Regions from separate parts of the Solibacillus sp. R5-41 genome, predicted to be linked through region 1. Evidence: a T-box and tRNA genes for the amino acid it is inferred to sense, from the RefSeq annotation. Region 1 holds a T-box; the other holds one or more tRNA genes.
What was found. A T-box is a leader RNA that pairs with one kind of tRNA and senses whether it is charged. The one in region 1 lies ahead of serS (serine--tRNA ligase), so its partner is inferred to be a tRNA-Ser.
Positions count from the first base shown of each region.

Region 2: it has a tRNA-Ser gene. The T-box ahead of serS (serine--tRNA ligase) is inferred to sense a tRNA for this amino acid. The anticodon was not compared.

Region 1 covers NZ_CP024123.1:2,650,836-2,667,356, reverse strand. Annotated here, with positions in the region: gene CSE16_RS13165 (VOC family protein) at 1-192, shown strand, start outside; gene CSE16_RS13160 (LysR substrate-binding domain-containing protein) at 478-1,377, shown strand; gene CSE16_RS13155 (aldo/keto reductase family protein) at 1,494-2,483, opposite strand; gene CSE16_RS13150 (helix-turn-helix transcriptional regulator) at 3,191-4,105, shown strand; gene CSE16_RS13145 (hypothetical protein) at 4,198-4,551, shown strand; gene CSE16_RS13140 (YybH family protein) at 4,717-5,076, shown strand; gene CSE16_RS13135 (phosphoglycerate mutase family protein) at 5,616-6,191, shown strand; one part of gene CSE16_RS13130 (IS3 family transposase) at 6,319-6,592, shown strand; one part of gene CSE16_RS13130 (IS3 family transposase) at 6,592-7,460, shown strand; gene CSE16_RS13125 (cupin domain-containing protein) at 7,695-8,240, shown strand; gene CSE16_RS13120 (GNAT family N-acetyltransferase) at 8,260-8,496, shown strand; gene CSE16_RS13115 (hypothetical protein) at 8,720-9,247, shown strand; gene CSE16_RS13110 (GNAT family N-acetyltransferase) at 9,551-10,054, shown strand; T-box leader at 10,490-10,705, shown strand; gene serS (serine--tRNA ligase) at 10,827-12,107, shown strand; gene CSE16_RS13100 (NUDIX hydrolase) at 12,469-12,903, shown strand; gene CSE16_RS22255 (TIGR04104 family putative zinc finger protein) at 13,043-13,330, shown strand; gene CSE16_RS13090 (peptide ABC transporter substrate-binding protein) at 13,535-14,020, shown strand; gene CSE16_RS13085 (hypothetical protein) at 14,275-14,586, shown strand; gene CSE16_RS13080 (NUDIX hydrolase) at 14,729-15,214, shown strand; gene CSE16_RS13075 (hypothetical protein) at 15,463-16,425, shown strand; gene CSE16_RS13070 (CD3324 family protein) at 16,435-16,521, shown strand, end outside.
Region 2 covers NZ_CP024123.1:30,950-47,470, reverse strand. Annotated here, with positions in the region: gene yabA (DNA replication initiation control protein YabA) at 1-32, opposite strand, end outside; gene CSE16_RS00205 (PSP1 domain-containing protein) at 57-872, opposite strand; gene holB (DNA polymerase III subunit delta') at 865-1,869, opposite strand; gene CSE16_RS00195 (YaaR family protein) at 2,321-2,761, opposite strand; gene CSE16_RS00190 (cyclic-di-AMP receptor) at 2,783-3,112, opposite strand; gene tmk (dTMP kinase) at 3,182-3,811, opposite strand; gene CSE16_RS00180 (aminotransferase class I/II-fold pyridoxal phosphate-dependent enzyme) at 3,831-5,252, opposite strand; rRNA gene rrf (5S ribosomal RNA) at 5,409-5,524, opposite strand; rRNA gene CSE16_RS00170 (23S ribosomal RNA) at 5,585-8,511, opposite strand; rRNA gene CSE16_RS00165 (16S ribosomal RNA) at 8,722-10,278, opposite strand; gene CSE16_RS00160 (pro-sigmaK processing inhibitor BofA family protein) at 10,631-10,897, opposite strand; gene CSE16_RS00155 (YaaL family protein) at 10,994-11,209, opposite strand; gene recR (recombination mediator RecR) at 11,226-11,822, opposite strand; gene CSE16_RS00145 (YbaB/EbfC family nucleoid-associated protein) at 11,895-12,209, opposite strand; gene dnaX (DNA polymerase III subunit gamma/tau) at 12,237-13,991, opposite strand; RNA gene ffs (signal recognition particle sRNA large type) at 14,168-14,435, opposite strand; tRNA gene CSE16_RS00130 (tRNA-Ser) at 14,566-14,658, shown strand; gene CSE16_RS00125 (ATP-binding protein) at 14,817-16,079, shown strand; gene CSE16_RS00120 (response regulator) at 16,082-16,521, shown strand, end outside.

The sequences.
Region 1 (16,521 bases):
AAAAATATAATAAAAGTACTTTTTCAAGATTATATAATAAAAGATAGTACAATCACTGTTTCTCTTGGTAGACAAATTATTTCTTTTGTGGAATCCAAAAAACATTCAGTTGAAGTATTATTGGACTGTGAGAATGAAGAAAAATCAACTAAACAAATTGAGATAGGAAACATACTAATTAAAAATAATTAACCATGGTTGTTTTCATACAATTGTCTTCTTATTCAACTAAAAAGTGCAAGAGTTTAAGATCCAGCTGCCGAATCCAAAGGCGGCTATTCGAATAATGAACCATTTCAGGATAAGAATTGAACATAAACTTTCCCTTCTTCAAATATAGAAGAATTTAATTCTAATAAACGGGGGCTTTACTACAATAAGGAGTAGAGCCTTTTTTTCTTGATTATAAAATTGGCATATTATGTTATAGTGGGTTTGTGTAATCACGTACTGGATTTTTAGAAGGGGTGCATGAAAATAGATATTAGGAAAATTCGATATTTCATAATGGTGGCAGAAGAATTGAATTTTAGTCGTGCAGCAGAACGTCTTAGGATGGCACAACCTCCTCTAAGCCAAGAAATCCGTAAATTAGAAGAAGAATTGGGAGTTCAACTTTTTCATCGAACAAAAAGAATGGTTGAACTTACGGATGCTGGGAAGATATTTTTAGAAGGATCGCAACAAACACTGTTTCAATTAGAAAGAACGATAGAAGAAACACAACTTGCAGCTGAAGGAAAAATAGGGAACTTAATAATTGGTTTTGTCGATTCCACAGAAGTCGTTATAGAAGTTCTTAATAAATTTCGAGAACGCTTTCCTAAAATCCATCTTATATTACGAGAAATGACAACGGAGCAGCAACTAAAGGCACTCTATGAGAAACAAATTCACATTGGATTTATTCGTTCTAAGCAGAACAACGAGATACTATCTTCTGAAGTTTGTTCGGAGGAAACTTTAAGATTGGTTTTACATCAAGATCACCCATTCGCATCACTGTCTGAAATTCCACTCCAATTGTTAATTGGTGAACCATTTATTTTGTTTCCGCGTCATTTGGGTTCAAATTTTTATGATTTAATCATTAGCTACTTTAGGGATCATGGTGTAAATTTAAATGTTGTTCAAGAAGCTGTTCAAATGCATACTATTGTTAATTTAGTTGCAACAGGAATGGGAGTTTCTGTCGTTCCATCGTCGGTGGAAAGTTATAAACGTCCTGGAGTTATCTATAAAAAAATCCAAGAGACGACACCAAAAGTAAATTTATATGTTGGATGGAGACAAGATGGAAAATCTGCAATAGTTGATCATTTCTTGACAGTTGTTAGAGAGGTGTATTCGGTTTTACAACTTAATCACCAAGAATAAAAGCCCATCCGGATGGGATGGGTAGTAAAATATCACAAAGGAAGAATTCAATTTTAGCATTAAGGTAAGGCTACAAAGATTTTGTATATATTTCTAGTTAAGTCTCGTGCAAAAAATTAACCCGTTTTACTCGGATCGTATTCAACGAAACCATCTAGTACTTTGTCAATCTGCATCATTATTTCAGGCTCTAGTTTGACACCAGAAGCTAACGCATTCTCTCTTACCTGTTCCGGACTTGAGGCCCCAATAATTGCTGAGGAAACATTCTGGTTTTGTAATACCCAAGCTACTGCGAGTTGAGCGAGGGTCAGATCAATTTCTTGTGCGATGGGTTTGAGGTTCTGAATAGCAGTGAGAACATTGTCGTTCATCCAACGTTGTGCAAGTTTATGAAAAAATGGTTTGCCAGCAGGAGAGTTAGCGCGTGATTGAGTTGGTATTGGTTTTTGGGGTAGATATTTTCCAGTGAGAACACCTTGTGCTAAAGGCGACCATACTACTTGTCCGAGCCCCTCACGTTGACAGGTTGGTATCACATCGCTTTCGATAACTCTCCACAACATTGAATACTGGGGTTGGCTAGCAATGAGCGGAATATTCAATTCCCGTGAAAGTGCTGCACCACGGGTGATTTGTTCTGCTGTCCACTCACTTACCCCGATATAAAGCACTTTACCTTGTCTTACAAGATCTGCGAAAGCTAACATCGTCTCTTCAAGAGGAGTAGTTGGATCAAATCTGTGTGCATAATAGACATCAATATAGTCGGTCTGTAACCTACGCAAAGATGCATTACAATTTTCTAGAATATGTTTTCGTGATAATCCCTTATCGTTTTGCCCATTCCCAGTGGGATGGCATACCTTTGTGCATAGTTCAATGCTCTCACGTCTTATACCTTTTAAAGAACGGCCTAGAATTTCTTCAGCTTTAGTGTCTGAATAAACATCAGCGGTATCGAATGTTGTTATACCGACATCTAGTGCTGCTTTTACACAATCAATTGCAGTATCTTCATCTATTTTACCCCCATGATTTATCCAGTTTCCGTATGCAATCTTGCTTATTGATAATCCACTATTGCCAAGTTTATTAAACTCCATTTTAGTTCCTCCTTTAATAATGATATCTTCATTATAAAGACCAGATATTAATGTGGATAATATATTATTAATAAGCAATTAATATAAAAAATATATAAGACTACGGCTTCCTTTTGTGTATTCTGAAGTTTGTAAGTCTGTTGGGTATGACCATATCGTTAGAATACCTAAGTTTTGATGAACTAAAGTTAAATTTGTTATTGTTCTTAAGTTGATGGGCTATTGGTAGTACCCCAATAAGTAATGAAACTTATATAAACTACAAAATTTGATTAATAAAAATAACGCATAAACTTTCCAAAAGGAAAATTAATGCTTTACTTCTCAACGTTTCTTGTACAACTAACGAAGCAGAATTTCTTAGTAGGAATAATATATAAAACCAATATGGGCTATTGGGGCACTATTGATGTGGAGATTCGTTTCTAAAAACAAATTAAAAAATACTTCTTATTTTAAAATTGTATTGAGTAACTCTCTGCTTTGGTTAACTATCCCTATCGGTTTAATGTTTGCGGTTCAATTTGAATAAGAAAATTGGGGAAAAGATGAAGAAGAAGGGTTTTAGGGAATGGTATTGAATAAGTTAATATATGTAAATTATAACTTGAATGCGATATGTCAATAAAGAAAATTTATGCCATAACATAATTATCGAAATCAACTTTGTATCGAACACTTGATAAAAGAAAAAATAGGAGAAACTTATGAAAATAGAGCGCTTATTAAAAATTATATTTATTTTATTGAACAAACAAAAAGTAACAGCTGAGGAAGTTGCCAAACATTTGGCTGTCTCAACCCGAACAGTTTATCGAGATATGGATACTCTATCACTTGCCGGATTCCCAATATATGCGGAACGGGGAAATTTCGGGGGATATCGCCTAATCGAAGGTTATTATTTTCCGCATAGTTACTTTACAGAAGAAGATTTACGTCTAATCAAGGAAACACTAACGAGTACGATGACTTTACATACTGACAAGCCATTACAGAATATCCTTGCAAAAATAACCTTACTTAATGAGTCCAAAACAGAAAATTCAATTGATTTTTCTTTCTTAAATAACAAAGACGGAGTTAAGGTAACCGATATTCGACAAGCGATTAAAGATAAAAAGTGTCTTACTTTTTCTTATGCAAAAAAAGAACAGCTTGAAACTAAAAAAGTAAAACCAATTCAAGTATTCTTCTATCATTTGAGTTGGTACATGTTCGGTTGGCCAGAAAATGAGACGAAACCAAAATTTTATCGTTTATCCCGAATACATGAACTCAACGTTGGTAATGCGGTATTTACCGAATCCTTCGAACACTTAGACGGTTATCAGGAATTTTCAAATTGGATGAAATCATTAGAATCAGAAATAGTTAAAATCGAATTAATTTTACGATTCCCTCTAACCAGTTCTCAAGAAGTGTTTGATTCATTTCCCGAGACAAACATTGATAAAAGTAGCGTTGACCATTTACTAGTTAGAATTTCTTATCCTGATGAAGAGTGGGTTGTAAAGTTAATTCTTAGTTTTGGATCCCAGGTCGAAGTTCTTTCGCCCAAGAGTTTTAAAAATAAAATAATGGCTCAAATAGAAAAGATGACTCGAATTTATTTTACCTAACTTGACAATTAGTTGTCAGGTTAGCGATGGTAAATTATGTTTAAGAGTTGTTACTAACTCCACAAATTTTAACGAAAGAAGATGAAATAACTATGGTACTGAAAAGCGACTTAAATCTTTTAAAGTGGACAGAAACGGAACCCGTTCATTCCATTACTCAAGCAACAGCTGAATATTCAATCGAAGGAGAATTTAATGGAATATTGCATTCAAACTATACGATTTTTTATTCGGAATATAATAAAGAAGATATCCATAAATCAACATCAACTTTTATTGGATACAGCTTTTTTGAAAGTTCAGATAATAAGGTGGTTGATAGTATGTTCTTTGAAGAAAAAGGAATCTTTGCTGAAGGCGTCACTTCTGGAGAGTTGAAAAGTAAGATGGCCAATGGAAATTATTTTTTAGAACAAGGAAAAATGATCATCACAATAGAAAAATAGAATAGTTAAAACTGAACCCGAACAACTTTGAGTATTATTTAAATGTTGTTCTGGTTTCTATTGGATTCTCTATACAAATGATACACTGACCCCTAGTAGTGCATACGGGTGCTTAGTTAAACAAGACCATCATTTCAATGGTCTATTTGATAGGAGGGTATAAAATTGAAGGTATTATATAATTACATCCAGGCAACAAACACTCATAAATTTGATGAAGTTAAAAAATTCCTTCATCCTAATGCTGTTTATTTCTTCTCAGATCGAAATTGTACAACTCACGAAGAAATACAGACATATTTTGAAAATGCATGGTCAATTGTTAAAAATGAAAACTATGAAGCACAAGAAGTGCACTGGCTTTTCACAGCAAATAACTCAGCAACTTGTACTTATACCTATTTCTATGAAGGCTTTGTCAATGATAAATATGTAAGCGGCAAAGGAAGGGCAACAAATGTCTTCGTCAAAGAATCCGATGTCTGGCTTTTAATTCACGAGCATTTAAGTCCCTTACCCAAATAATTTTTAAAAGAGAGACGTTATAAGGGAAATTTTCACTAATTGGATAGTCATTCCCAGAAATCGTCACCAGTACAAATTATTAAAGAGATATTAACATGTTACTACTTCTTATTGAACAGAGGGAGTGCTTTAGTTGAAGAACATTTATTTGAATAGGCAGCTCTTTTTTCTTATTGAACTAAAACAGCAGGTTAGTTCATTATCAAAAGCCTGCATTATAGGTAGAAATGGGTGGTAAACATGAAAACAAGAACATTACGGTTAAAAGTCGGACTAATTCTCTTGAGTATGTTTCAAGTCTATACAATTTTGACTAATTGGGGCGAGGACACGCGAGGAACAATCATTGCCAGTATAATTTTAGTAGGGTGTATATTATTGCTGATGACAGACGTATTTTATAGAAGCGCCAATCGAAATAACCATTCAAAATAAAACGAAGGTTCTTCACATTGTATAAAATGGACACTAGGTTGTATTTCAACTAACAGGGCAGTTAAGTTTAAGAAAGGTATTACATTATGAGGAGTGATGATTAGGTGGACCTGGTATTTATTCGTCATGGTCAAGGAGAACATACATTAGATATACCAAAAAGTTTACAGATAAAAGATCCTTCATTAACACCTGAGGGAGAAAAACAAGCGAAATTGTTAAGAAATCTATTCCCTTTAACTAATGATGATATTTTAATCATTAGTCCTATTAGAAGAACCCTGCAAACCGCATTCATTTGGAGTGAAAATATAGATTGTCGTAAGATTGTAAGTCCCTTGGTTTCTCCTCGAATGTTTCCTATATTTCCAGATAAAAATACATTGCCTTGTGATAAAATAATTGATTTAGAAATAATCCATAGAGATTTTTCAACTTTCAAAATTGAAACCAATGTTCTCCAAGATATATGGTCCAATGGAATAAATGTTATGCCTGAAAATGAATTCATAAAAATTGCAGAAGATTTTATTATGAATTGCAAGCTGTTACAAAAAGAAAAGATTTATATAGTTTCCCACGATGGTACCATAACCGCATATCGTCAATTAATTTCAGGTCAGAGTTTATCTAGAAAAGATTTCCCACTAGAAACAGGATGGTTTCAAATTACTTGTTGAACTAACGGGGGCTTACTTGAAGATCATTGAGTTGGGCACTGACCTAATAACATGAGACAAATAAAAACACCTTTCATTGAATAACGGGGACTTAAACCTGAAATAATCAATGTGGAGGTGTTTTTTTATGGGAACAAGAGTCAGTTATCCAGTAGAAGTGAAAATGAAGGCAATTGAAATGCGATTGGCTAACGTACCGGTAAAAGAAGTAATGGAAGAATTGGACATTCGAAACTATACGCAGTTGAAGCGATGGATGCATTGGTATCGAAATGGTGAAATGCACCGTCTTAAACAACCAGTTGGTAAACAATATGCTTTCGGCAAAGGACCGGAATTTGAAAGCGAGACAGCCAAGCTACAGGCAGAGAATTTGGAGTTGAAACAACAGATTGAAGTTTTAAAAAAGTACGCGGAATTGGAAGGGAAGTGGCGCCAAAAGTAGTACTTCAATTAGTTGAAGAATTAAAAGATGTTATGCCAATTGGTGAAATCTGTCGTCATTTAGGCGTAGGTCGCTCGTCATACTATCGTTGGAGAAAGGATGTGGATCAATCCACTCAAAAGGAGATTCGAGATCAGCAGATTGGCGACTTGTGCAAACAGAATAAATTTCGATATGGTTATCGAAAGATTGCTAATCTGTACCCAGGAGTTTGTAGGAAGACTGTGCAGCGTGTTATGCAAAAATATGGTTGGCAATGTAAAGTAAAGGTGAAGAAACGAAAGCGTACCGGACAGCCGGCATACGTTGCACCGAATTTATTAGCACGCGATTTTACAGCATCTAAGCCCATGGAGAAGCTAGTCACGGATATTACGTACTTGCCTTTTGGTCAATCGATGATGTATCTTTCTAGTATTCTCGATGTCTACAATGGCGAAATTGTGGCACAAACTACTGGTATCAAACAAGACACTGATTTTGTGTTGGATACGCTCTATCAATTGCCTAAGCTACCAGAAGGATGCATTCTGCATAGTGACCAAGGTTCCGTTTATACATCCTATGCTTATCAAAAAGCAGCCAAAGAAAAAGGAATTACCATGAGCATGTCCCGCAAAGGCACGCCAGCTGATAATTCCCCAATCGAATCGTTTCATTCCACGCTAAAGTCTGAAACGTTTTATCTCGACGATATCTATCGCACAACGAATGCACGTGTGATACAGATTGTCGAAGAATACATTACTTATTATAATAATATCCGTATTCAAACGAAACTAAACAGCCAATCGCCGGTTCAATACCGTCAATTGGCTGCATAAAAGGGTGTTTTATTCTTGTCTCAAAAAGGGTAGTCAGTGCCTTGCATAGGCAGCTCTTTTTTCTTATTGAACTAACGAAGCAGGTTAGTTGATTAAGGGATTAGAAATAATAATGAATTTTACAAATTTTCAAAGAGGAAAATTGGCATTAAAAAAATGATTGATAATTCATCCGTTAGCATGATTTATAGTCAGGATAACCAATTTATAATATTATAAATGAGGTGATTATATATGTTAGATTTAAGAGAGTTAATGAAATCGGAAACTAAATTTAAAAAGATTTGGGAAAGTCCTTGTAAAAATCATCGTGTTCTGTACTTTCAGATCAATAATGAAGACAATGGAATTGAAGCACATTTTCACCCTTATGGAGAAGATCATGCATTTATTATAGAAGGAGAATTGACTTATGATGTTTCATTTAAAGAGCAGATAGTTGCTAAAAAAAGTGACCTTGTCTTTGGATGGACAAACTATGTGCATGGTTATCATAATTTCAACGAAAAGCCTTTACATATTTTAGTTTTTGCCACACCCCAAAATAATTTATCAGTGTATGATCAAAGTAAACTGCCTATACAAAATGATGATAATATTAGAATAATTGAAAAGTTGCCAAAAGCAGAAAACCTCGCTTCAAATAGATTGATTTTTTCTTCCGTGCCTCCAAAAGATTTTTCTAACACTCTTATAATCGATCTTGAAAGTCAAAAGATAGAATATACTCAGTGCGAAATGGATAATAATAACAATAATTTGTATATAACGTTCAAATAACCTATACAATAGATGTGGAATTATTCCCCTCACGCAAAGGCCGCCATATTTAGAGAATTTAGAAGGTATTGAAGCCTATATTTTAAATATGTATACCCTCCCTGCATTTCGCGGGTATGGTTTGGCAAAAGTTTTACTTATCCACTGTATTGATGAAAGTAGAGAAAGAGGAGTTAAACCAATTTGGTTACAAGCTTCTGAAAGTGGAGCACCTTTGTATAAAAAAATGGATTTAAAAATAAGAAAAGTGAAATAATTATTACTATAAATCGTTTAGTTATTGAACTAACCGGGGATATAGTACAACAAGCATTTCAAAAACTTTCTCAAACGACGCTTTGGGTGTTTTTTTTCAACTAACGAAGTAGTGTTGTTTAATAAGCAGTAATGGATTTATGTAAAATTTTAATTAATATTGGAATAAATATTTATACCGCTTGTACTTAAATTAATAGTTGAGTGGAAAGGAGGCTGAATAAATGCGTATAGAAAGAGTCTTACCAATTTTTATCTGTTTATTTTTTTTAGTAGCGTGTGATGACAAAGAGGATGACATCTCAATTAACGAAAAGACAAATGAGGTGAATGATATACATGTAGTAGATGATATTTCAACTAATGAAAAGAAAAATGAAGTGAATGGTATACAAATAGAAAAAGGACTTTTGGATGAAAAACATTGGTTTTATACAGAAAATATAGATGTACGTTATGAAGATATACCAATGGTTAAGGGAACGTTTTATCATACATTTACTGTAGATGAAGAAATAGAAGACTTCACCGCAATATCCGTTATTCAAAATAAAGGTCGGGATACATTTGATTGGACGATTTATGACCAAGACGGTTCGATTTGGGTGAAAGGTATTTTAGAGCCAGGGCATATTGTTACAGCAAATTTAGAAAAATATCGCCATCTAGCCAAGGAGGAATATGCATTCGCCATTACCACTAAAAACGGAGGAGATGGATCTTTTGATCTTGCATTTAAACTTTCAAATTAAATAAAGATTTCCGAAATAAGGCGCGATTGTTAAATTAGCGTCTCGGTTCTTATTGAACTAACGAAGCAGTTTAGTTGAACAAGAAAACAGTTAGCAGAGAAACATTTTTTGATTACTGGAAAAGTTTACAAGATATTTATAGAATGATAAACTTTATTAACCATTTAATATTGGATTGCATAGTATTATGCCTCCTTTATTTTGGATTAAATGTAATGGGAGTAGCTGCCAATAACATATACCTATTTTTAAATTTGTTTTTGTATATAAAATGACGTACAAAATTATGATAGGAGTGTAATGATGATTGAGCTAGACACAGAAAGATTAAGATTAATTCCACTGAGTGCAGAAAATCTAAGATTGCTAATAGATAACCCAAAGAAAATGGAACAAAGGTTATCTTTAATTGACTCAGATAGATTTCTTAGTCCAGAACTTAAACAAGCTATGGAAGTAAGACTTTCAAAATTGTTAGGCGATGAGGAAAATTATATTTGGTATACAAATTGGTTAATCGTGTCGAAAGATAAAAACTGTAGTGTTGGTGGAATAATGTTAAAAGGGCTTCCAAATGAAAATGGTGAAGTAGTAATAGGTTACTATACGCTCCCTGAATATCAAGGAAACGGCTATATGACGGAAACTATTAATAATTTGAAAAGCTGGTTGTTAAATCAGTCCGATGTTATGTACGTTATTGCTGATACTGATAAAGATAATATTCCATCGCACAGAGTCTTAGAAAAATCAGGGGCGGAAATGTATAAAGAAACAGAAGAACTATACTTTTGGAGATTTGTCTAAAAAGGTTCCTTGAAGTATTTAAAAAAGAGACATCGTTTTATAATGATGTCACTTTTTTTAGGATTAGTACAATGTTAATCAATAGAGTGGCAAATCCTTCTTCAACTAACGGGGGCTTTACTTGAAGATCATTGAGTTGCTTATGCAGCTCTTTTTTCTTATTGAACTAACGGAGCAGGTTAGTTCAATAAGAAAAATGGACATTTGATAATTTTACATAGAAATTTATTTAAAATTGGAGCTATTATTCGTTTCAAACGTATTAAAGTAAAGGACATGAGGGGAAAATTATCTTAGCGCGAAATTGTCATTTATTGGGTTGTGCATTTCATCCGGAATTAACCGGTGATTCAATAATTTGGTATATTTTGTATCATATGGTATTACTTGCAAAATCTGTTTTCATATAGTACAGTATGGTTAATATTTAAATAACTGAACACGATGATGGGAAGTAGTAGCAAGCACGTTTTTTTTAGAGAGTCAGCGGTTGGTGGAAGCTGATAGAAGCACTTGTGAATCCGTCCTGGAGTTGCACAGTCGAAGTAATGTAAGTAGGCTGTAGCCGGCTGAAATGCCGTTATGAAATAAGTGGATTAGGTATATGCCTAATCAATTAGGGTGGCAACGCGGGTAGCTCTCGTCCCTTTTAGGGATGGGGGCTTTTTTGTGTTTATTTTGATTCAAAACGGAGCTATTCGAGTTTAGCTTGCAACGCAATTACACTAAGACTTAATGGATGCAATGTCATTAAACTACTGGAGGTATGACTATGTTAGATATTAAACGCGTACGCGATAATTTCGCCGAAATTAAAGAAATGCTATTAACACGTAATGAAGATTTAGGCAACTTAGATAACTTTGAGGATTTAGATGCAAAGCGTCGTGAGTTAATTGCTAAAACAGAAGAATTAAAAGCAGAACGAAATAAAGTATCTGAACATATTTCAATTATGAAACGCAACAAGGAAAATGCAGATGAAGTTATTGCTCGTATGCGTCAAGTAGGCAATGAAATTAGTGAGCTAGATGTTCAACTAAATGATGTTGAAGAGCGCTTTAAAGATATGATGATGCGCTTGCCAAACATTCCACACGAATCTGTACCAGTAGGGACAACAGAAGACGACAATGTAGAAGAATATACTTGGGGTGAAATTCCAACTTTTGATTTTGACATTAAAGCACACTGGGATCTTGCTACAGATTTGAAGATTGTTGACTTTGAACGAGGAACAAAAGTAACAGGTAGCCGTTTCTTATTCTACCGCGGGCTTGGAGCACGTTTAGAACGTGCATTAATGACTTTTATGATGGATTTACATGCAGAGGAGCATGGTTATGAGGAAATGCTACCACCTGTCATTGTTAACCGTGATAGCTTGACGGGTACTGGAAATCTTCCTAAATTTGAAGAAGATGTATTTAAATTAGAGGAAACAGATTATTTCATGATTCCAACGGCAGAGGTACCTGTAACAAACTTCTATCGTGATGAAATTTTACTGGCTGAGGCTTTACCACAAGGATTTGCTGCCTATAGTACGTGCTTCCGTTCAGAAGCGGGATCTGCAGGTCGTGATACACGTGGTTTAATCCGTCAACATCAGTTCAACAAAGTAGAACTAGTTCGCTTTGTAAAACCAGAGGAATCATACGAACAATTAGAGCTATTAACAAATCATGCGGAAAAAGTATTGCAATTACTAGGCTTACCATATCGTAAGCTAAAAATGTGTACCGCTGATTTAAGTTTTGCTTCAGCGAAGAAATATGATTTAGAAGTTTGGATTCCTGCACAAAACATGTACCGTGAAATTTCTTCTTGCTCTAACTTTGAGGATTTCCAAGCTCGACGAGCGAATATCCGCTTCCGTCGTGAGCCAAATGCAAAACCAGAATTTGTTCATACATTAAACGGTTCAGGTCTTGCCATTGGTCGTACAGTTGCCGCTATCCTAGAAAACTATCAACAAGCTGATGGAAGCGTAGTAATTCCTGAAGTTTTAAGACCATACATGGGTGGTAAAGAAATAATTGCACCAAAATAAATAACGGGTAAAAGGTATTTTAGATATCCTTTAACAGTTAATTGTATTGCCTTTTTATCGATTTACAGGTGCTTTTAATTGTATCGGGTGGTGAAAACACCTTGGAATTGAAAAAATGCTTTATTTCTTAAAGGAAATTTAGCAGGACTAAAAAAGATGTTACTATAATCAAGGATGGGTTGCATTAGAAAAAAATTAGAAATGACATTTTGCAGCTCTTTCGCATTTTCCACTATTCCGCAATCGGGCGCGATTGTTTAATAAGCGACTCAGTTCTTCTTGAACTAACGCAGCAGGTTAGTTCAATAAGATTTTTTACACGGAAGGTTATTTTGTAGTTGGTATTCTCAGGGGGGATTATGTGTATCCAAAAGCAAAAACTTTAGGAATAATAATGAGAAATAATAAAATTCTTTTAGAAGAACAAGAGGGAAAGCATTCAAAGGGAACTGGTATATATTATCGACCAATTGGTGGGACAATTGAACTTGGTGAGAAGTCTAGTGATACTATTAAGAGAGAATACATTGAAGAAATAGCAGTGGATATAGAGATTAACCGTTATATGGGCTGTTTAGAAAACATCTTTAGAATAGACGGAAATATAGGTCACGAAATAATTCAGATTTATTTGGTGGAATTTAAAGACCAAAATCTGTACCAAAAAGAAAATTTTAAAGTTGTAGAAGGAAGAAAAACTACATTCACAAAATGGATTTCCTTAGAAGAAATTATTGATGGTAAGAAGATACTTTTTCCCAACGGTCTAATTGAATTATTACAGAAAAATATTTAACTTTCTTATTCAACTAACGGGGGCTTTACTTGAAGATCATTGAGTTGCATATGCAGCTCTTTTTCTTATTGAACTAACGCATCAGGGTAATAAATCAATGCCTTAGAAGATTTAGCAATTATAATGGAGGTGATTAGCTTTGCAAAAGTGCGAGAAATGCAATGCACATTTCAGATGGAGTGAAATCTCTAATTCCTGTTGGCGGAATTATAAACCGATTAAATGTAACGAATGCGATACAACACATAAGATAACAGTCCCAGGCAGATTAATTTTTGTCTCTTTTACTATTCTTCCAATGCTCATCTTAGCTTATACCCTGCCCCCTTATAGCAATGGTTTTGTGATACTTGGCATAGCTATTTTTATTTTTATAATTGGTTCTTTGTTGGCACCTTTTTTTGTTACTTATAAGAAGTCTGCGTGAACTAATGTACTTAAGCTAACGGGGGCTTTAGTTAAACAAGACCATCATTTCGATGGTCTATTTTTATGTCTAAAACACCATGTAGGCTTCGGTGAACCATTGTGAAATGTTACACTTAAACTAACGGAGCAGTTTAGTTCAAGAAGAGTTTTATGAAACGTATTTAAAAATAACATCAGCTATAAGCTGTAGGAGGTAATAAATTTGAAGTTGAAATATTTCTGTATTCTGATTATACTGTCGGTATTGCTTTCTTCTTGCAATACTGGAATAGAATCAAAGGAACATTTAGGAGAAATATATAGTATTGCATTGGACTCAATAATGGAACAGGATGAAGCATTAAGTAGTGATATAAAGTATATAGCTATTGATATGAATAATTTTGAGGAATTAAATGAAAGTGATAAAAAAGAAATTTTAAGCTACTTTAAGGAAAAATATAAAGTTGAAGTAATGGACGCTACTTTTGAACAACTGAAAGAAAAGGGATTACTTAATCCAAATACGATGAGTTTGGATGGCGTACTTCTTAAAATAGAAAAAGTTGATTTTAAGTTTAATAATAAAATCTTTTTTGAGGGTTCCAAGTATCGTTCGGGTTTAGGGGCAGTTGGAGTAGAAGTTAAAGTTCATTATAAAGATAATAAATGGAAATCCAAAGAAGTGAAAAAAACTTGGGTTAGTTAATTATTATTGTGCTAACGGGGAGCTTTAGTTAAACAAGACCATCATTTCGATGGTCTATTTTTATGTCTATAACATCAAGTAGGATTCGGTGATCCATTGTGAAATGTTACACTTCAACTAACGAGGCAGGTTAGTTGAAGAAGCTTATATCAAATTCAGTGATATTGGCTTTATAAAATGAAATGGATATTTATCCCAAAACTTGGTACAATATTCTTACAATTAGATATTCAAAAATTTAAGGGGTGGGAATGTTGAACAAATATTTTTACGTTAGCATTTTACTAGGGGCATTTGCTTTATCAGGTTGCACTGATGATAAAGCTGATAACAAAGAATTTACAGAAGAAGCAGCACCGATTCCTTTAAACCTAACGAAAGAACAAAAAGAAGATTATTACAATCAATATTTAGAGATTGTAGAAGACCTAGGGGTTGAGTATCCATCAGCGACTATGGGAGTTATACCTTTCGACGAAATTCTTGATGAAGATTGGGTTGAACCAGAAAAACAAAGAGAACTCTCAATTAATTTTTTGGAAAACGGTGTATTTTTTGCTAATTAAAAAAACATAAATAAAAAACTAGTTCAACAAACGAGTGCTTTACTTGAAGATCATTGAGTTGCATATGCAGCTCTTTTTTTCTTTATTGAACTAACGGAACATTTACTTGAATAATCTTTTAGAAACATTGGGGGAGTTATTTGTGTCTGAAAAAAAATATCACAGGGCTTTTGGTGTATATGGAGTTTGTGTGGAAGATGGAAAACTATTGGTGATAAAAAAAAACGGTGGTCCTTTTATAAACCGATATGACCTTCCTGGAGGCAGCTTAGATGAAGGTGAAACTTTATCTAAGGCAATGAAAAGAGAGTTTATTGAAGAAACGGGTCTTGAAATTGAAATTGAAGAAAATATTGGTGTCATCGATTTCATACTCCCTTGGTTGTGGAGAGATTTTACGGATGTACACCATATTGCAGTTTACTATTCTGTAAAAAAAATAGGCGGAGAATTAAGTGTACCTGAACAATTCGATGGACAAGATTCACTTGGGGCATTATGGGTATCGGAAAAAGACGTTTCTTTGGATAATGCTTCACCACTTGTTCTAAAAGCCTTTGAATGGTTAAGAACCAAAAGTTTAGGTATTGATGCTAAAGCTTATGAAGATTGGAATGTCTTAAAATAAGTAGATTTGTTATTGTACTAACGGGGGCTTTAGTGCAACAAGGATTTCAAATGGTCCCCAAACGACGCTTTGGGGATGTTTTTTTCTTCAACTAATATTTGTATATTCAAAATGAGGCGATTCTTCAATATGAGGTTTCATAAAGGATTAATAGAAAAATGTTTGAGTCTTTTTGAAAAAATTTTCAGTATTTTAATTATTTGGGATAAAAGCCATAATTAAGTTACAAATCAAAAGGAGATGATTAAATGCTTAATCAAAATGTAACAATTAGAGAAGTAAATACCTCGGACAACTTTGAAGAAATTTATAAATTGATAAATGAAACAGAAAAGAATTTCTTAGACCCCACAATAAAAGCAAATATTTCATTAGGTGAATCACCAAAATATTTAAAACAACAATATTGTAATTCAGATTCCCGATGTAAAGGTTTTGTCGCAACAGACGTTAATGGAAATATCACTGCTTTTATGGGGATTATCCCGTCTAATATAACAAAGAATGGTCATATTCAATATGGTATCTTGGAAGAAAATGATGAGTTAACTAAAGAGTTATTAAATCGATGTTCAGTTGTTATTCAAAAGCAAGGGGGTACAAAGATTTTTAAGTTTGCATTTACTAAGTTTGGGCAAGTAAGAAATAAAGAAGTCTCTTTTTATGAAAAATATGGCTTTGAATCTGATGAATACTCCTTTGTGACAATGAAATTATCTCTACAAGACTGGATGGAACCTGCCCATTTTGATAGTTCTTTAATTGAATCAAGTAAGAATTTAGATAGAAAAGTTATTCAGGAAATATTGAAAGAAGATGGCGAAGATGCAATGGCAGATTTATTTAAAAATCAATTTTCTATTAGCAATCGTCTTGATGAGGTTGTTCTTGTTTTACGTGATAGACAATCTCAGGAGATAGCTGGTGTTGCATATTATCGGGTAGGTTTATTTAATAAAGATACAAAAAATGAATCCTTTGAGGCTTCGGCATTTGGTGTTCATTTTAGACCTAAGTTTAATATAAATACAGACGAAAAGAGAAGATTTATTCAAGGTTCTCTTAAATCTATGTTGGAGTTAAATATAAAACAAGTAATCACTCGTCTTACTTTAAAAAACTTTGATACATTTGTTATTTTAGTTAAGGAAGGTTTCAATAATGAAGGTTTAGAACAAATAAATACATTACGTTTATATAAAAATTTGTAGGCGTGTTCTATGAAAAAATACATTAATGCAAGAGACATATTGCCTGAAAGCCTTATAAAAGAGATACAAAAATATGTTAAAGGTCAGCATATTTAC
Region 2 (16,521 bases), 1.7 Mb from region 1:
ATAACAGTATCTAAAAAATTACGGTCCTTCACTCAAACCACCCCATTAATCTCTATCTATATAAGATTTTTTTCACATTGTAACAATTCATCCAATGTATACTCAACCATACGCTCTTGCTTCGCTAAATATACTTGAATTAAACGCTCTAAAATATTTAATCCAATTACTTTGCCCTCTCCATCAGGTGTCAATGTTATTTCACCGATGTCGGGCATACCTTCTTTTGCCATTTCATAATCATCATTTTCATATTTCAAACAACACATTAAACGGCCACATAAACCTGAAATTTTCGTTGGATTTAGTGATAAATTTTGATCTTTCGCCATTTTAATCGATACCGGATCAAAATCCCCTAAGAAGGTTGAACAACAAAGCATTCTTCCACACGGGCCAATACCACCTAGCAATTTTGCTTCATCACGTACACCAATTTGACGAAGCTCAATGCGCGTACGGAAAATCGACGCCAAGTCCTTTACAAGCTCTCTGAAATCGACGCGTCCCTCTGCTGTGAAATAAAAAATAATTTTATTGCGATCAAATGTGTATTCTACGTCTACAAGCTTCATTTCTAGCTCATGTTCCGTAATTTTTATATTGGCTAATTCAAACGCTCGATTCGATTCGATTGAATTTTCCTCAACTTGTATACGATCGCGATCGTCTGCTGGGCGCACAACTTGTTTTAATGGTAAAACGACGTCATTTTCGCCTACGTGACGCATCGGTACAACTACTTTGCCATACTCTATACCGCGAGCAGTTTCTACTATGACATATTCCCCTACTTCTAGAATATATGCTGCTGGATCAAAATAATATATTTTACCCGCCTTTTTAAAGCGAACTCCGACTACATTATACAAATGTATACCCCTCCTGAAGATTCAGCATTAGCTGCTCCATCAATAGCGTGCGATTCATATTACGATTTAAAGCTGCACGCGAATGTAACACAGATTGCATTTGAAGCGATAATCGTTCATATGTCATATGCAATGCCATGTCATTGAAACGTTGATACATATCAGGATATGTACAAGTTGCCTGTTGATTTGCTTTAATCGCTACCATATCACGATACGCAAATAATAACAAATCGAGTGCCTGCTCCATATCTTCCTTTTCTTTGAATAATGGAAGCCACTCTTCATGAACTAACAATAATGCTTCATGAACATTTTGATGAACCGTCTCTATTGATTTTAACACTGTTTTTCGCGCAAGTACAAATTGCTCGTCATTTGCTAATGAATAAGCTGTATCTAACTCATTCGTTAACATACTAACAGTCGCTGCCATTGAATTGGTTATTCCTTTATCTATTAAAGCTTGGACAAGTACTGGACGTGGTGCTTTTGCAAATTTAATATGCTGACAACGGGAACGAATTGTCGGCAATATTGCCTGAATTTGCTCCGTTAATAATAGTGCAACAACATGCCCATCCGGCTCCTCCAAGAATTTCAGTAACATATTGGCTGATGTAACATTTAACCTGTCGGCGTGATGAATTACGTAAATCTTTTTACCTTCTTCCACACCTGTCATCTTCATTTCAGCAATTAAATCCCGTACTTGGTCAATTTTAATGAACTGTCCGTCTGGCTCTATTTGTTGAATATTCGGATGATTTCCCGAATCCACGCGTCTGCAATTTCGACATGTTTCACATGGAACATTTTTTGTCATATTTTCGCATAGGAGAAGTTTTATAAAAAACGACACGATACCACGTTTACCTGTTCCTTTTTCACCATCAAAAATATAGGCATGTGCCAAACGATTTTTCTCTACAATCGTTTGGAGCTGCTTCATTACTACGGGCTGTAATGTTGTTAGCTCTTCTATTGTTCGTTTCATTATCTTCACCTTTTCATTCGTTGCTTTCTTACTATTAACATTTATAGTGTTCGCTTTAATTGGACATTCGTTTCCAGCAAGAATACAACACCCTATGGTCACAAAGGCTTTCTCTGAATACCTTCTTCTTCATTATTACTGTCTATCATATTACTCACCGTAGAAGTCAATGAGGATGGCATCAACTTCAATAGCATTGTGTAATAATTATCAATTACGCCTCAGATAACTCTTGTCCAGATATTTTTCGAGCTTACTTGAAAAGCTTTCCTTAAAAATCTTTGACTTCCGCCGGGTATTTGGGGCAAAAAGATGTTCGTCACTATGGCGTTGACCTATTCAGTCGGAAATTGAACCCCTCTCATAAAAGTTGAGGACTTTTGCTGAAGCACGTTAAAGCGATACTAGAAAAAATCCCGTGTCTAGTGCGCGACAAAGACACGGGGATACTTTACATATAAAGATTAATTAAGAGACCTTTGATTTCGCCAATTTTCGCTAATAATTCAATAGATTCTTTTTCTTCATTTAATATATCTTCAGCTAACTCAACAAGTCGTTCGTCGATTGTTTCAACAATTTTTAAGCGTCTACCTTCACCAAAACGATTCCATGTATGAGATTGTTTCATCTCTAAACCATAATCCACCGCTTCTTGTAAAAAACGCTTCACCAGCATTTTAAATCGTGCAAGTTCTCGTAAATTACGCGAACGCGCGACACGGTTACCCGCTGCTGAAATGTCACCTAAAAGCCTTGTCAGTTGCTCTGTTTGCATTTTAGATCCTTGTTTCAAAACCATATCACCAAAACGATTATTGCCTTGGTTTGTTGGACGTAAATCATTGCGATTAGTATTCATACCAAGTCGGATATCTTGATTGATTTTCATTTATCTATCGCCTCCACTATATTAAAAATGGTGGAATTGATCGATTGGTAAAACAAAGACAATTGCTCCGCCAACTTCAACTTCCACAGGGTACGGAATATAAGAGTCTGCATTTCCACCCATTGGCGAAACTGGTGCTACCATTTGTTCACGTGATCTACAGTTTTCACGAATAATATCCAATAATTTCGGTATTAACGAATCATCCGTACCAATTAAAAATGTTGTATTTCCAGAACGTAAAAAACCACCTGTACTTGCTAATTTCGTCGCACGAAAGTTATTTTTCGTCAAAGCATTTGATAATCGGTTACTATCTTGATCTTGCACAACTGCTACTACTAACTTCATCCGTACTCACCCCTTCATTGAATTGGTGCTTCTATTATATCATAACTTGAAGGTCCACTTCATTTACTTTTACCCTAATATTGGATTTAAAATCCCCCATACCTCTTCGACAACATCCTCTATCTGCTGATCCGCGTTGATTACACGGAATCGATTTGGATAACGTTTCATTGCTTCTTGATAGCCTTCATACACCTTTTGATGGAATGCTAACCCCTCGACATCTAGGCGATTTATTTCATCTGAACGATTAGCATGAATTCGTGCCAAACCTTTTTCGGGTGCAATATCAAAATAAATTGTGATATCCGGAAGCCTTTGACCAATTGCAAATTGATTAATTAATAACACTTCATCTACACCAATTCCTCTTGCATGACCTTGATATGCAAGGGAAGAATCAATAAATCGATCACATAGTACATGCTTTCCTTGCCCCAGTGCTGGTATGACTTTTTCATAAAAATGTTGCGCTCTTGCCGCTGCATAAAGTAATGCCTCTGTACGCTCATTCATCATTGTATGTTCAGGATTTAAAATGACGGAGCGGATTTTTTCTGCAATTTCGATACCACCAGGTTCCCTTGTCAGTAGAACATCTTTTTGATTTTGCTGTAAACGTTCTCCTATTGATTTTAATACAGACGTTTTCCCTGCACCATCCGGACCTTCAAATGTTATAAATAAGTTCCCTTGCATGTTTATATTCTCCCCTTTTTCATTTTATGACATAAATTAGTTTTTCATGTAAACGATGCTCTCCTTGGAAAGCAGCACCCATTGCTAATAATTCCTCTAGTTGACTCAACTTTGCAACCGTAATTTTTTCACCTGGAATAAATAATGGGATTCCTGGTGGATATGGTATTAATGTCGATGCAGCAACACGGCCAATTGCCCTCACATAAGGTACCCATTCTTTTTCAGCACGTTCAATTTGGGCAAAACTTAATTCAGGCTTAGTAAGTGCAGACATTTCAATTCCCAGTTGATTTACTTGAGCTAAATGACCTGGTGATTCTTTTAATTGTATTAAAGCCTCTTTCATTCGAATTCTCAAATCTGCAAATGGATACGTGTCTCCATGCTTTAATAAAGGTAAAATTAATAGGACTTGATTGGCATCTGCTAATTCGACAAATACCTGCATTTTCTCCAATGCTAGTTTCAACTCAAAGCCTGTATATCCTGGTGCTCGTACAATTAATTTTAACAAATCATCTACTTCAACGACTTGAAGCTCAGTTAATGTTTGTAACGATTCAATCAATTGTTTACGCTTCTCCATTAAGTAAACAAAGTCACTTTCCGTATACCCCGTCACATACTGCCTCGCATCATCTAATGACGCCAATAGTAAGTAAGAGGGACTACTTGATTGAAGCATCCGTAAATAATGATTTACTTTTTGAGCATCTACCCGTGTCGACTTAATATGTAAAAAAGAAGCCATTGTCATAGCTGGCAATGTTTTATGTGCAGATTGTACAACAACATCAGCTCCCAAATCTAACGCAGAAGCAGGTAATTGACTACTGACAGTCAAATGGGCACCATGCGCTTCATCTACAAGTACAGGAATCCCCTTTCCGTGACAATATGAAATTTGTTTTTCTAAATTTTTTGTCGTAACACCATAATAAGTAGGATAAGTTAATATTACTGCTTTTGCATCAGGATATAAATTTAGTGCTTGTACTAATTGTTCTAGTTGGACACTCCCCGCAGTTTGACTTTGTTCGTGCCATTTTGGTGCAATATAGACGGGATTGATACCCACTAATTCTAACGCGTGAAAAATTGATTTATGCGCATTTCTTTGCACGATGACCGTATCCCCTTGCTGACACGTTGCATAAATCATCGCTAAATTACCGACCGTTGAACCATTTACTAAAAAGAAGCTTTGTGCTGCTCCATATGTTCGAGCTAATAATTTCTCTGCTTCTAAAATGGCCTCTTCCGGATTATGAAAATCATCTAATCCTGTTAATTCTGTTACATCATATGTTAACGCTTTTTTTATTCCATTTGGTAAGTTAGAAAGCATTCCATTCTTATGCCCTGGTACATGCAATGAGAGCGGCTTATTTTTTATAAATTTTTGTAATGCTTCTACGATTGGTCTTTCTCTTTTCATCGTTACACCTCAACAAAGTTTATCTTTCTTCCTATTATAAGGTGGTCTGTAAAATCCGACAAACCCCACATCCTTTAAACAACTTATATATGCACTTTTATTTTATGATTTCTTTAACAATAAAAAACCCACTGATTTCTCAGTGGGTTTTAATTTGCGAAGCGATGTCCTACTCTCACAGGGGGAAGCCCCCAACTACCATCGGCGCTAAAGAGCTTAACTTCCGTGTTCGGTATGGGAACGGGTGTGACCTCTTTGCCATCATCACTTCACTATGAAAGATTGTTCTTTCAAAACTGGATAAACGTTTCATTGAAATTGTGCAATAAATTGTGGTTAAGTCCTCGACCGATTAGTATTCGTCAGCTCCATATGTCGCCACACTTCCACCTCGAACCTATCTACCTGATCGTCTTTCAGGGGTCTTACTTACTTGCGTAATGGGAAATCTCATCTTGAGGGGGGCTTCATGCTTAGATGCTTTCAGCACTTATCCCGTCCACACATAGCTACCCAGCGATGCCTTTGGCAAGACAACTGGTACACCAGCGGTGTGTCCATCCCGGTCCTCTCGTACTAAGGACAGCTCCTCTCAAATTTCCTACGCCCACGACGGATAGGGACCGAACTGTCTCACGACGTTCTGAACCCAGCTCGCGTACCGCTTTAATGGGCGAACAGCCCAACCCTTGGGACCGACTACAGCCCCAGGATGCGATGAGCCGACATCGAGGTGCCAAACCTCCCCGTCGATGTGGACTCTTGGGGGAGATAAGCCTGTTATCCCCGGGGTAGCTTTTATCCGTTGAGCGATGGCCCTTCCATGCGGAACCACCGGATCACTAAGCCCGTCTTTCGACCCTGCTCGACTTGTAGGTCTCGCAGTCAAGCTCCCTTATGCCTTTACACTCTACGAATGATTTCCAACCATTCTGAGGGAACCTTTGGGCGCCTCCGTTACTCTTTAGGAGGCGACCGCCCCAGTCAAACTGTCCGCCTGACACTGTCTCCTACCCCGTTAAGGGGCATGGGTTAGAAGTTCAATACAACCAGGGTAGTATCCCACTGACGCCTCCTTCGAAGCTGGCGCTCCGAGATCTCTGGCTCCTACCTATCCTGTACAAGTTGTACCAAAATTCAATATCAGGCTACAGTAAAGCTCCACGGGGTCTTTCCGTCCTGTCGCGGGTAACCTGCATCTTCACAGGTACTATAATTTCACCGAGTCTCTCGTTGAGACAGTGCCCAGATCGTTACGCCTTTCGTGCGGGTCGGAACTTACCCGACAAGGAATTTCGCTACCTTAGGACCGTTATAGTTACGGCCGCCGTTTACTGGGGCTTCAATTCGTAGCTTCGCTTGCGCTAACCACTCCTCTTAACCTTCCAGCACCGGGCAGGCGTCAGCCCCTATACTTCACCTTACGGTTTTGCAGAGACCTGTGTTTTTGCTAAACAGTCGCCTGGGCCTATTCACTGCGGCTCTCGTGCGCTTGCACGCTCAAGAGCACCCCTTCTCCCGAAGTTACGGGGTCATTTTGCCGAGTTCCTTAACGAGAGTTCTCTCGCACACCTTAGGATTCTCTCCTCGACTACCTGTGTCGGTTTGCGGTACGGGCACCTCTCACCTCGATAGAGGCTTTTCTTGGCAGTGTGAAATCAGGAACTTCGTCCATACGGACTCGTCATCACAGCTCAACGTATCAGTGTGCGGATTTGCCTACACACACGCCTTACTGCTTGAACAGAGACAACCAACGCTCTGCTTACCCTATCCTACTGCGTCCCCCCATTTCTCAAACGGTGAGGAGGTGGTACAGGAATATCAACCTGTTGTCCATCGCCTACGCCTATCGGCCTCGGCTTAGGTCCCGACTAACCCTGAGCGGACGAGCCTTCCTCAGGAAACCTTAGTCATACGGTGGACGGGATTCTCACCCGTCTTTCGCTACTCATACCGGCATTCTCACTTCTAAGCGCTCCACCAGTCCTTCCGGTCTGACTTCAACGCCCTTAGAACGCTCTCCTACCACGCATCCATACGGATGCATCCACAGCTTCGGTGAATCGTTTAGCCCCGATAAATTTTCGGCGCAGCGTCACTCGACCAGTGAGCTATTACGCACTCTTTAAATGGTGGCTGCTTCTAAGCCAACATCCTGGTTGTCTAAGCAACGCCACATCCTTTTCCACTTAACGATTACTTTGGGACCTTAGCTGGTGGTCTGGGCTGTTTCCCTCTTGACTACGGATCTTATCACTCGCAGTCTGACTCCCGTGTATAAATATCTGGCATTCGGAGTTTGTCTGAATTCGGTAAAGCGAGATGCCCCCCTAGTCCAAACAGTGCTCTACCTCCAGTATTCTCAATCACGAGGCTAGCCCTAAAGCTATTTCGGAGAGAACCAGCTATCTCCAGGTTCGATTGGAATTTCTCCGCTACCCACACCTCATCCCCGCACTTTTCAACGTGCGTGGGTTCGGGCCTCCAGTAAGTGTTACCTCACCTTCACCCTGGACATGGGTAGATCACCTGGTTTCGGGTCTACGACCACGTACTAATTCGCCCTATTCAGACTCGCTTTCGCTGCGGCTCCGTCTCATCAACTTAACCTCGCACGTAATCGTAACTCGCCGGTTCATTCTACAAAAGGCACGCTATCACCCATTAACGGGCTCTAACTACTTGTAGGCACACGGTTTCAGGATCTATTTCACTCCCCTTCCGGGGTGCTTTTCACCTTTCCCTCACGGTACTGGTTCACTATCGGTCACTAGGTAGTATTTAGCCTTGGGAGATGGTCCTCCCAGATTCCGACGGAATTTCACGTGTTCCGCCGTACTCAGGATACATTCAAGAGGGAATGAGGTTTCACTTACAGGGCTTTTACCTTCTATGGCGGGCCTTTCCAAGCCGCTTCAACTATCTCATTCTTTTGTAACTCCGTATAGAATGTCCTACAACCCCAAAGAGCAAGCTCTTTGGTTTGGGCTCTTCCCGTTTCGCTCGCCGCTACTCAGGGAATCGAATTTTCTTTCTGTTCCTGCAGGTACTTAGATGTTTCAGTTCCCTGCGTCTGTCCTCAACACGCTATGTATTCACGTGAAGATACTATGTGATTAAACATAGTGGGTTCCCCCATTCGGAAATCTCTGGATCAAAGCTTACTTACAGCTCCCCAAAGCATATCGGTGTTAGTGCCGTCCTTCTTCGACTCCTAGTGCCAAGGCATCCACCGTGCGCCCTTATTAACTTAACCAATAAGTTACACTTACTCAAATGAGTAAGATTTTAAAAGATTGCACGATCAATTTCTTGATCATTTGTTTATTTATTGCTTTCAATGTCGTTTTATCCAGTTTTCAAAGAACAAGTTTTGAAGTATTTCATCATAAAGATGAACCTTCAAAACTGAACAGCAAACGTTAATGTTTCATTCCATAAGGAATGATTCCGAATATATCCTTAGAAAGGAGGTGATCCAGCCGCACCTTCCGATACGGCTACCTTGTTACGACTTCACCCCAATCATCTATCCCACCTTCGGCGGCTGGCTCCATAAAGGTTACCCCACCGACTTCGGGTGTTACAAACTCTCGTGGTGTGACGGGCGGTGTGTACAAGGCCCGGGAACGTATTCACCGCGGCATGCTGATCCGCGATTACTAGCGATTCCGGCTTCATGTAGGCGAGTTGCAGCCTACAATCCGAACTGAGAACGGTTTTATCGGATTAGCTCCCCCTCGCGGGTTGGCAACCGTTTGTACCGTCCATTGTAGCACGTGTGTAGCCCAGGTCATAAGGGGCATGATGATTTGACGTCATCCCCACCTTCCTCCGGTTTGTCACCGGCAGTCTCCTTAGAGTGCCCAACTAAATGATGGCAACTAAGAATAAGGGTTGCGCTCGTTGCGGGACTTAACCCAACATCTCACGACACGAGCTGACGACAACCATGCACCACCTGTCACCGTTGTCCCCGAAGGGAAAACTGTATCTCTACAGTGGTCAATGGGATGTCAAGACCTGGTAAGGTTCTTCGCGTTGCTTCGAATTAAACCACATGCTCCACCGCTTGTGCGGGCCCCCGTCAATTCCTTTGAGTTTCAGTCTTGCGACCGTACTCCCCAGGCGGAGTGCTTAATGCGTTAGCTGCAGCACTGAGGGGCGGAAACCCCCCAACACTTAGCACTCATCGTTTACGGCGTGGACTACCAGGGTATCTAATCCTGTTTGCTCCCCACGCTTTCGCGCCTCAGTGTCAGTTACAGACCAGATAGTCGCCTTCGCCACTGGTGTTCCTCCAAATCTCTACGCATTTCACCGCTACACTTGGAATTCCACTATCCTCTTCTGCACTCAAGTTTCCCAGTTTCCAATGACCCTCCACGGTTGAGCCGTGGGCTTTCACATCAGACTTAAGAAACCACCTGCGCGCGCTTTACGCCCAATAATTCCGGACAACGCTTGCCACCTACGTATTACCGCGGCTGCTGGCACGTAGTTAGCCGTGGCTTTCTAACAAGGTACCGTCAAGGTAGCGCCAGTTACTACGCTACTTGTTCTTCCCTTGCAACAGAGTTTTACGAACCGAAATCCTTCTTCACTCACGCGGCGTTGCTCCATCAGACTTTCGTCCATTGTGGAAGATTCCCTACTGCTGCCTCCCGTAGGAGTCTGGGCCGTGTCTCAGTCCCAGTGTGGCCGATCACCCTCTCAGGTCGGCTACGCATCGTTGCCTTGGTGAGCCGTTACCTCACCAACTAGCTAATGCGCCGCGGGCCCATCCTGTAGTGATAGCCGAAACCATCTTTTAACTTTCGAACATGAGCTCAAAAGTGTTATTCGGTATTAGCCCCGGTTTCCCGGAGTTATCCCAATCTACAGGGTAGGTTACCCACGTGTTACTCACCCGTCCGCCGCTAACTTTCAAAGGATGCAAGCATCCAATGAAAGTCCGCTCGACTTGCATGTATTAGGCACGCCGCCAGCGTTCGTCCTGAGCCAGGATCAAACTCTCCATAAAAGTTAGTTTGAAAGCTCATTTGCTTTGCTAGCGTATCAACATAAAGTTGATATCTATGTTTTGTTTAAGTTCATCACTTAAACGTTTAAATCATTAACGTTTGCTTGTTCAGTTTTCAAGGTTCATTTCGTCATCTCTTTCGAAGTGACAACTTTTATATCTTAACACAACATCTTATATCTTGTCAACAACTTTTTTGAAGTTGTTTTCCGCTGTCTCTCAACAGCAACTTTTATATAATACCATTGCATTACTTTCTTGTCAACAAAAGTTTTTCGATATTTATTATCGTCTTTGCGACTTAAATTAATATACCACGATAACTTTAAATATACAACCCCTTTCTGTATATTTATATGATTAATATTAATAATCCCATACAAAGTAATCCTGGAATACCTAAGAGGGTAATTGTTACGACTGAAAAGGTATTTATTGGTACGTGAAAACCATATCGACTTAATATCATGTTCCCTACAAATAAAAGAACAATTACTAGCGCTAGCTTAAACCAAAACATCGCAAAATATTCAAACAGCGCACCAAATCGTTTATTTTTTCTTACTAAAAATAAAAACAAGAGCAACAAACAGCCTAAAGCTACAATAATGTAACGCATTGCACCATCCTTTAAAGAACTTTATTGGTAACATATGCTGCTGTTGCCCCTCTTATTTCTATACTGAAAATATTATCAATCATACATACTGTCTTATCATTTAATTAAAACGCGTCGAATACGTGCTTCTTTATATAAATAATAATGAATACTTTCTGCTCTTTTACGTTCAGCTATAATATCTAGATTATAATCATCCATTAATTCTTCAAACACTTTTGCATTATGCAAATCTTCTTTTGTTTCTTTAATAGAAGAAACTAGTTTTTCATCGAACTCTTTCTTTAATTTTCCTTTACGGGAAAATAGCATGACTGTCCCCTCACTTTTACAGCTCGCGACGCCCTTCTAATGCTTTTGATAAAGTTACTTCATCTGCATATTCTAAATCGCCACCTACCGGTAAACCATGTGCAATGCGTGTTGTACGAATGCCTGACGGTTTAACGAGACGAGAAATATACATTGCTGTCGCTTCACCTTCTATTGTAGGGTTCGTTGCTAATATTAATTCTTGCACTCTTTCATCATGTAAACGTGTTAGTAACGAGGCAACATTAATATCCTCAGGTCCTACACCGTCCATTGGAGAAATTGCTCCATGTAAAACATGATACAAACCTTGGTAATCACGCATCTTTTCCATTGCAATGACATCTTTCGGATCTTGAACAACACAAATCGTCGATACATCTCGTTGCTTATCAGAACAAATATGACACGGGTCAATATCTGTTATATGCCCACATTGCGAGCAGTACATTAAGTTTCGTTTAGCATCAACTAATGCCTTAGCAAAAGATAAAACGGTATCTTCCTTCATCGTTAAAACATGAAATGCTAGACGTGCTGCTGTTTTCGGCCCAATTCCAGGTAGTTTCATAAAACTATCAATTAACTTTGATATTGGCTCTGGATAATGCATTCATTCTTCCCCCTTTAAAAAGGCACATCTCGAATTGACCGAGATGTGCTTCTACAAAAACGAACGATTCAATTAGAAAGGAAGGTTCATTCCTTGAGTGAATTTGCCCATTGTTGATGATGTTGTGTCTTCTACTTTTTTAAGCGCTTCGTTTGTTGCCACAACGATTAAATCTTGTAACATTTCGATATCATCTGGATCTACTACTGACTCATCTAAAGCAACTTCTAATAATTGACGCTGACCGTTCATAACAACTTTCACCATACCGCCACCAGCAATACCTTCAAATTGTTGTTCATTTAAAGCATCTTGCGCTTCCATCATTTCTTTTTGCATTTTTTGCATTTTCTTCATCATACCTTGCATATTACCCATACCACGCATAAATAAGTTCCTCCTTATACTTCATTATTATTCTTCGACAACATCAACAAAGTCTTTTCCAAATCGTTGTTCTGCCTCAACTATTAATGGATCTTGCGCTTCCACTAGTAGTGCATCTTCTATAAAAGGTTGTTCTTCAAGCAAATGCGGTTGATCAGTTACCTCGTTTGAATTGGCTTCTTGCTTCTTTTGGTCCAAGCCATTTTCTTTTATAAAGTTTTCTCGCAACTTGAGCCATGCTTGCTCCGGAATACAAAGCACTTCATATTGAATGCCTGTTTCCATAGCAATTCCTTGCGTAAACAACGAAACAAGTCCTTTATTGTCTGCTACCATTTGACAATGAATATCATACTTGAATTTTAACACAAAAGCATCCGAATTTGCCGCAACAGGCTCTGCATCAGCTAAAAGTGCTGCTTGAGATCTTTGCATTTGCGATAATGACATTGCCCAGGCAGCCTTAATCTTTTGAATATCCGTCTTACTAGCGGTTTTTAAAACTTCCTTAATGCGCCCATTCGGAGGATTATATTGATTACCTGCCGGTCGTACACGCTGTGGAGAAGGGGTTTTTACTTGTTGCGCCGGTACCCCACCGTTTTGTAATTGTTGCGATAACTGTCCAACAATATTTTCCAATGATGTTAATTTACCCGCTAAAGCAGAATCCACTCCAGTTGTTACAGGAGCATTCCCTTTAAGTTGAGCCATTTTTAAAAGGGCTGTCTCTAAATAAATTTTCGTGTGATGTGAAAAGCGCATTTCCTGTTGTGTTTTTGCCAAAATATTAATAAACCCATACAGTGTGTCTGCATCAAAATTTTGGGCTAGCTCTACAAATTTCTGTTCGTGTGAAATAAATTCAAGCAGCTCTTCTAACGTTCCATCCATTTGCAATAACAATAAATCTCGGAAAAACGTTATAAAATCTTCCGCTAAACGTAACGGCTCTTTTCCATCCGCGATTAAATTTTCAACAATACCTAACACACTAGCAACTTCTTTTTCTTTGAGTAAACAAGCAATATCGTAAAATGCATCTTGGCTAACCGACCCCGTCACAAGTAACACATCTTCTAATTGGATAGATTCATTACTAAAAGAGACTACTTGATCCAGTAAACTTAATGCATCACGCATACCACCGGCTGCCGCTTGTGCAATTATTTTAAGTGCCTGCTCATCATAATTCATTTGGATATCTTCAAGGACGATTTTCATTCGCTCGACAATATCTACGGAAGATAGTCGTTTAAAATCAAAACGCTGACAACGAGAGATAATGGTTGCAGGTAGTTTATGTGGCTCTGTCGTCGCTAAAATAAATACCGCATGTTCAGGGGGTTCTTCTAATGTCTTTAATAAGGCATTAAACGCACTCGTAGACAGCATATGCACTTCGTCAATAATATACACTTTAAAACGAGCATCTGCTGGAGCAAAACGGACCTTCTCAATAATATCCCGCATTTCCTCTACTCTTGAATTCGAAGCTGCATCGAACTCAATTACATCTGTATGCGATCCTTCTGTAATACTTTTACATGTAGCGCATTCATTACATGGCTCACTGGCAGGGGCATTTTCACAATTTAACGCTTTTGCAAAAATTTTAGCTGTACTTGTCTTCCCAGTACCTCGAGGCCCTGAAAATAAATAAGCATGTGTTGTTTTATTCCCGAGGAGAGCATTTTGAAGGGTCCTTTTCACATGTGTTTGACCAGACATTTCGCGGAATGATTGTGGTCGATAAACACGATAAAACGCTTGATATGTCAACCTTCCCCTCTCCTTTTCTCATTAAAATTTGGTACTTTTATTATAGCATATTCTTATTTGAAATATATTTCAAAAACACGTCTAATTTAATTAATACAAAAATTCCCATTTATTATTTTCTACTAAAAAACGCACTCATCTTTAATGATGAGTGCGTTTGAATTGGCAAATTAATGCCGTGCACCTTTCTTCGACTGCCGCACATAAGCGTTACTTCTGTCGCCAGCTCAAGTTAGGCGACCCCGCGGCACATAAGTGATACCACTTAATGCTGCTTCCTTCCGGACCTGACATGGTTCATGGGTACTTATTGCGCAGGACCCAACCGTCAACACTACGTGCAAAAGGCAGACCAAACAATACGGACAGCCTCAGAAAAGGAATTCAATCTTGCTAGAGCGGATTGCAAGTTACAGGGCACCGCTACCTCCCCATCTAGCACGGCACTACCTAGTATACTAAGTGCATACTAAAAATGCAACAAGTTGCCTCTACAATTTTTTTGAAATTATTATTGACTTAATTCATATCTCATGCTAAATTTATAAATGTCGAAAAAACGACATTACCTATTGGAGGTATACCCAAGTTCGGCTGAAGGGATCGGTCTTGAAAACCGACAGGCGGGTAACACCGCGCGGGGGTTCGAATCCCTCTACCTCCTCCATTTTAAATTTAACCGTTACTGTATGTATCGGATTTTTTTACCTATAACTTAAAATGACAGCACTATATCTTTTGAGATATAGTGCTTTTTTATGTTTATATATGTTCTTTTCTTGTAAAATAAAATACTTAACACTTTTCAGTAAAGGCGGTTCTTTTTTGGAGACAACACAACCTCTCACAAAAACAATAAAGACTATTTTGATTATGCTATTGATTGCGCTGCTCACAGCAATTGGTAGTGAAGTAAAAATTATGCCATTTGACAATGCGTCATTTCGATTTGGACTCGGTAGCATTATTTTCTTTTTTGCGCTTTTAGTGCGTCCAGTACCAATCCTATCAACAGGAATCATCACAGCGATTACAGTTATTACATGGCGTACTGTATTTAATATGTTACAAAATGAACATACTACATTTGTGTCATTTATTGAGTATGTACCAGCAGGACTTTTTTATATTGTTTTTGCAATATGTATACATGTCATCCCTTTTGAGAATATTAAAAAGCGCCCTTTCCTTTTAGGATTATGTGGCATGTCTTTTGAGGTCATCGCCAATACACTCGAACATATCGCAACAGCCGTCTTATATGCACCACAGTTGAATACATCAAATTCTCTTTTGCTATTTGTATTCGTCGGGTTTTTACGAAGCTTTTTTGTTGTTGGTTTATATAGTGCAATTTCACTTTCCGAACAAAAAAAACAACTACAACATTTAATGGCTATTCATTCTGAGTTGTACGTGGAAGTACTTTATATTCGAAAATCGATGGATCAAGTCGAACAATTAACTGTTAACAGCTATCAGCTTTATAAAAAACTAAAAGCAATCGATTCTACTTTAGGCAAAGAGGCTTTATTAATTTCACAGGAAATGCATGAAATTAAAAAAGATCATGAACGTATTTATGCAGGCTTAGCGAAAATTACAAATACGGAATTTAAGGATGCCTTTTTACTATCCGATTTACTCAATTATATTGTAGAAGCGAATGAAAACTATGCACAACTACAACAAAAAACAATCCAATTTAAAACCATTTGTCCAAATGATTTTAAAACAAATGAGCATATCGCATTGTTAGCCATTTTAAATAATTTAATGGCCAATGCTGTTGAAGCAATCGAACATCAGGGCATCATTACCTTAACAGTAAAAATCCATTCAAATACAACGGAATTTATTGTAGAAGATAATGGGATAGGGATTGATATGCATCTGTTACCCGTTATTTTTGATGTCGGCTATACCTCGAAATTCAATACATTAGGTTATGCATCAACTGGTATCGGACTTTCACATACGAAAACAATTATCGAAAACCTGCAGGGCTCTATTACGGTAACAAGCGATCAATTAACGCGCTTTACTGTACGGATTCCAACAAATCTTTTACGTGAGGAGGAAAATTAACAATGCGTTATTTTATTGTTGATGACGATCGTGCTAGCCGCGTAATGCTATCGGACATTATTGATGAATTTGATTTAGGCACGGTTATTGGGGAGGCAAAAAATGGCGTAGATGCTATCCCCCAGATCCTCATGATGCAACCTGAATTTGTTTTAATTGATCTTTTAATGCCTAATCTTGATGGCATCGAAACAATTGAAAACCTGCACCAAAACGGTTTTGAAGGAAGTTTTATAATGATTTCTCAAGTAGCCAATAAAGAAATGGTGGCCGAAAGTTATGAAAAGGGTATCGAGTTTTTCATTCACAAGCCGATCAATAAAATCGAAGTACAAATGGTACTAAAACGCACTGAAGAGCAGCATCGTTTAAAAAATTCCATCCAGGCAATCCGTCAATCGCTTACAAATTTTGAAGTGCCTGATGTTAAAAATACAAAAAA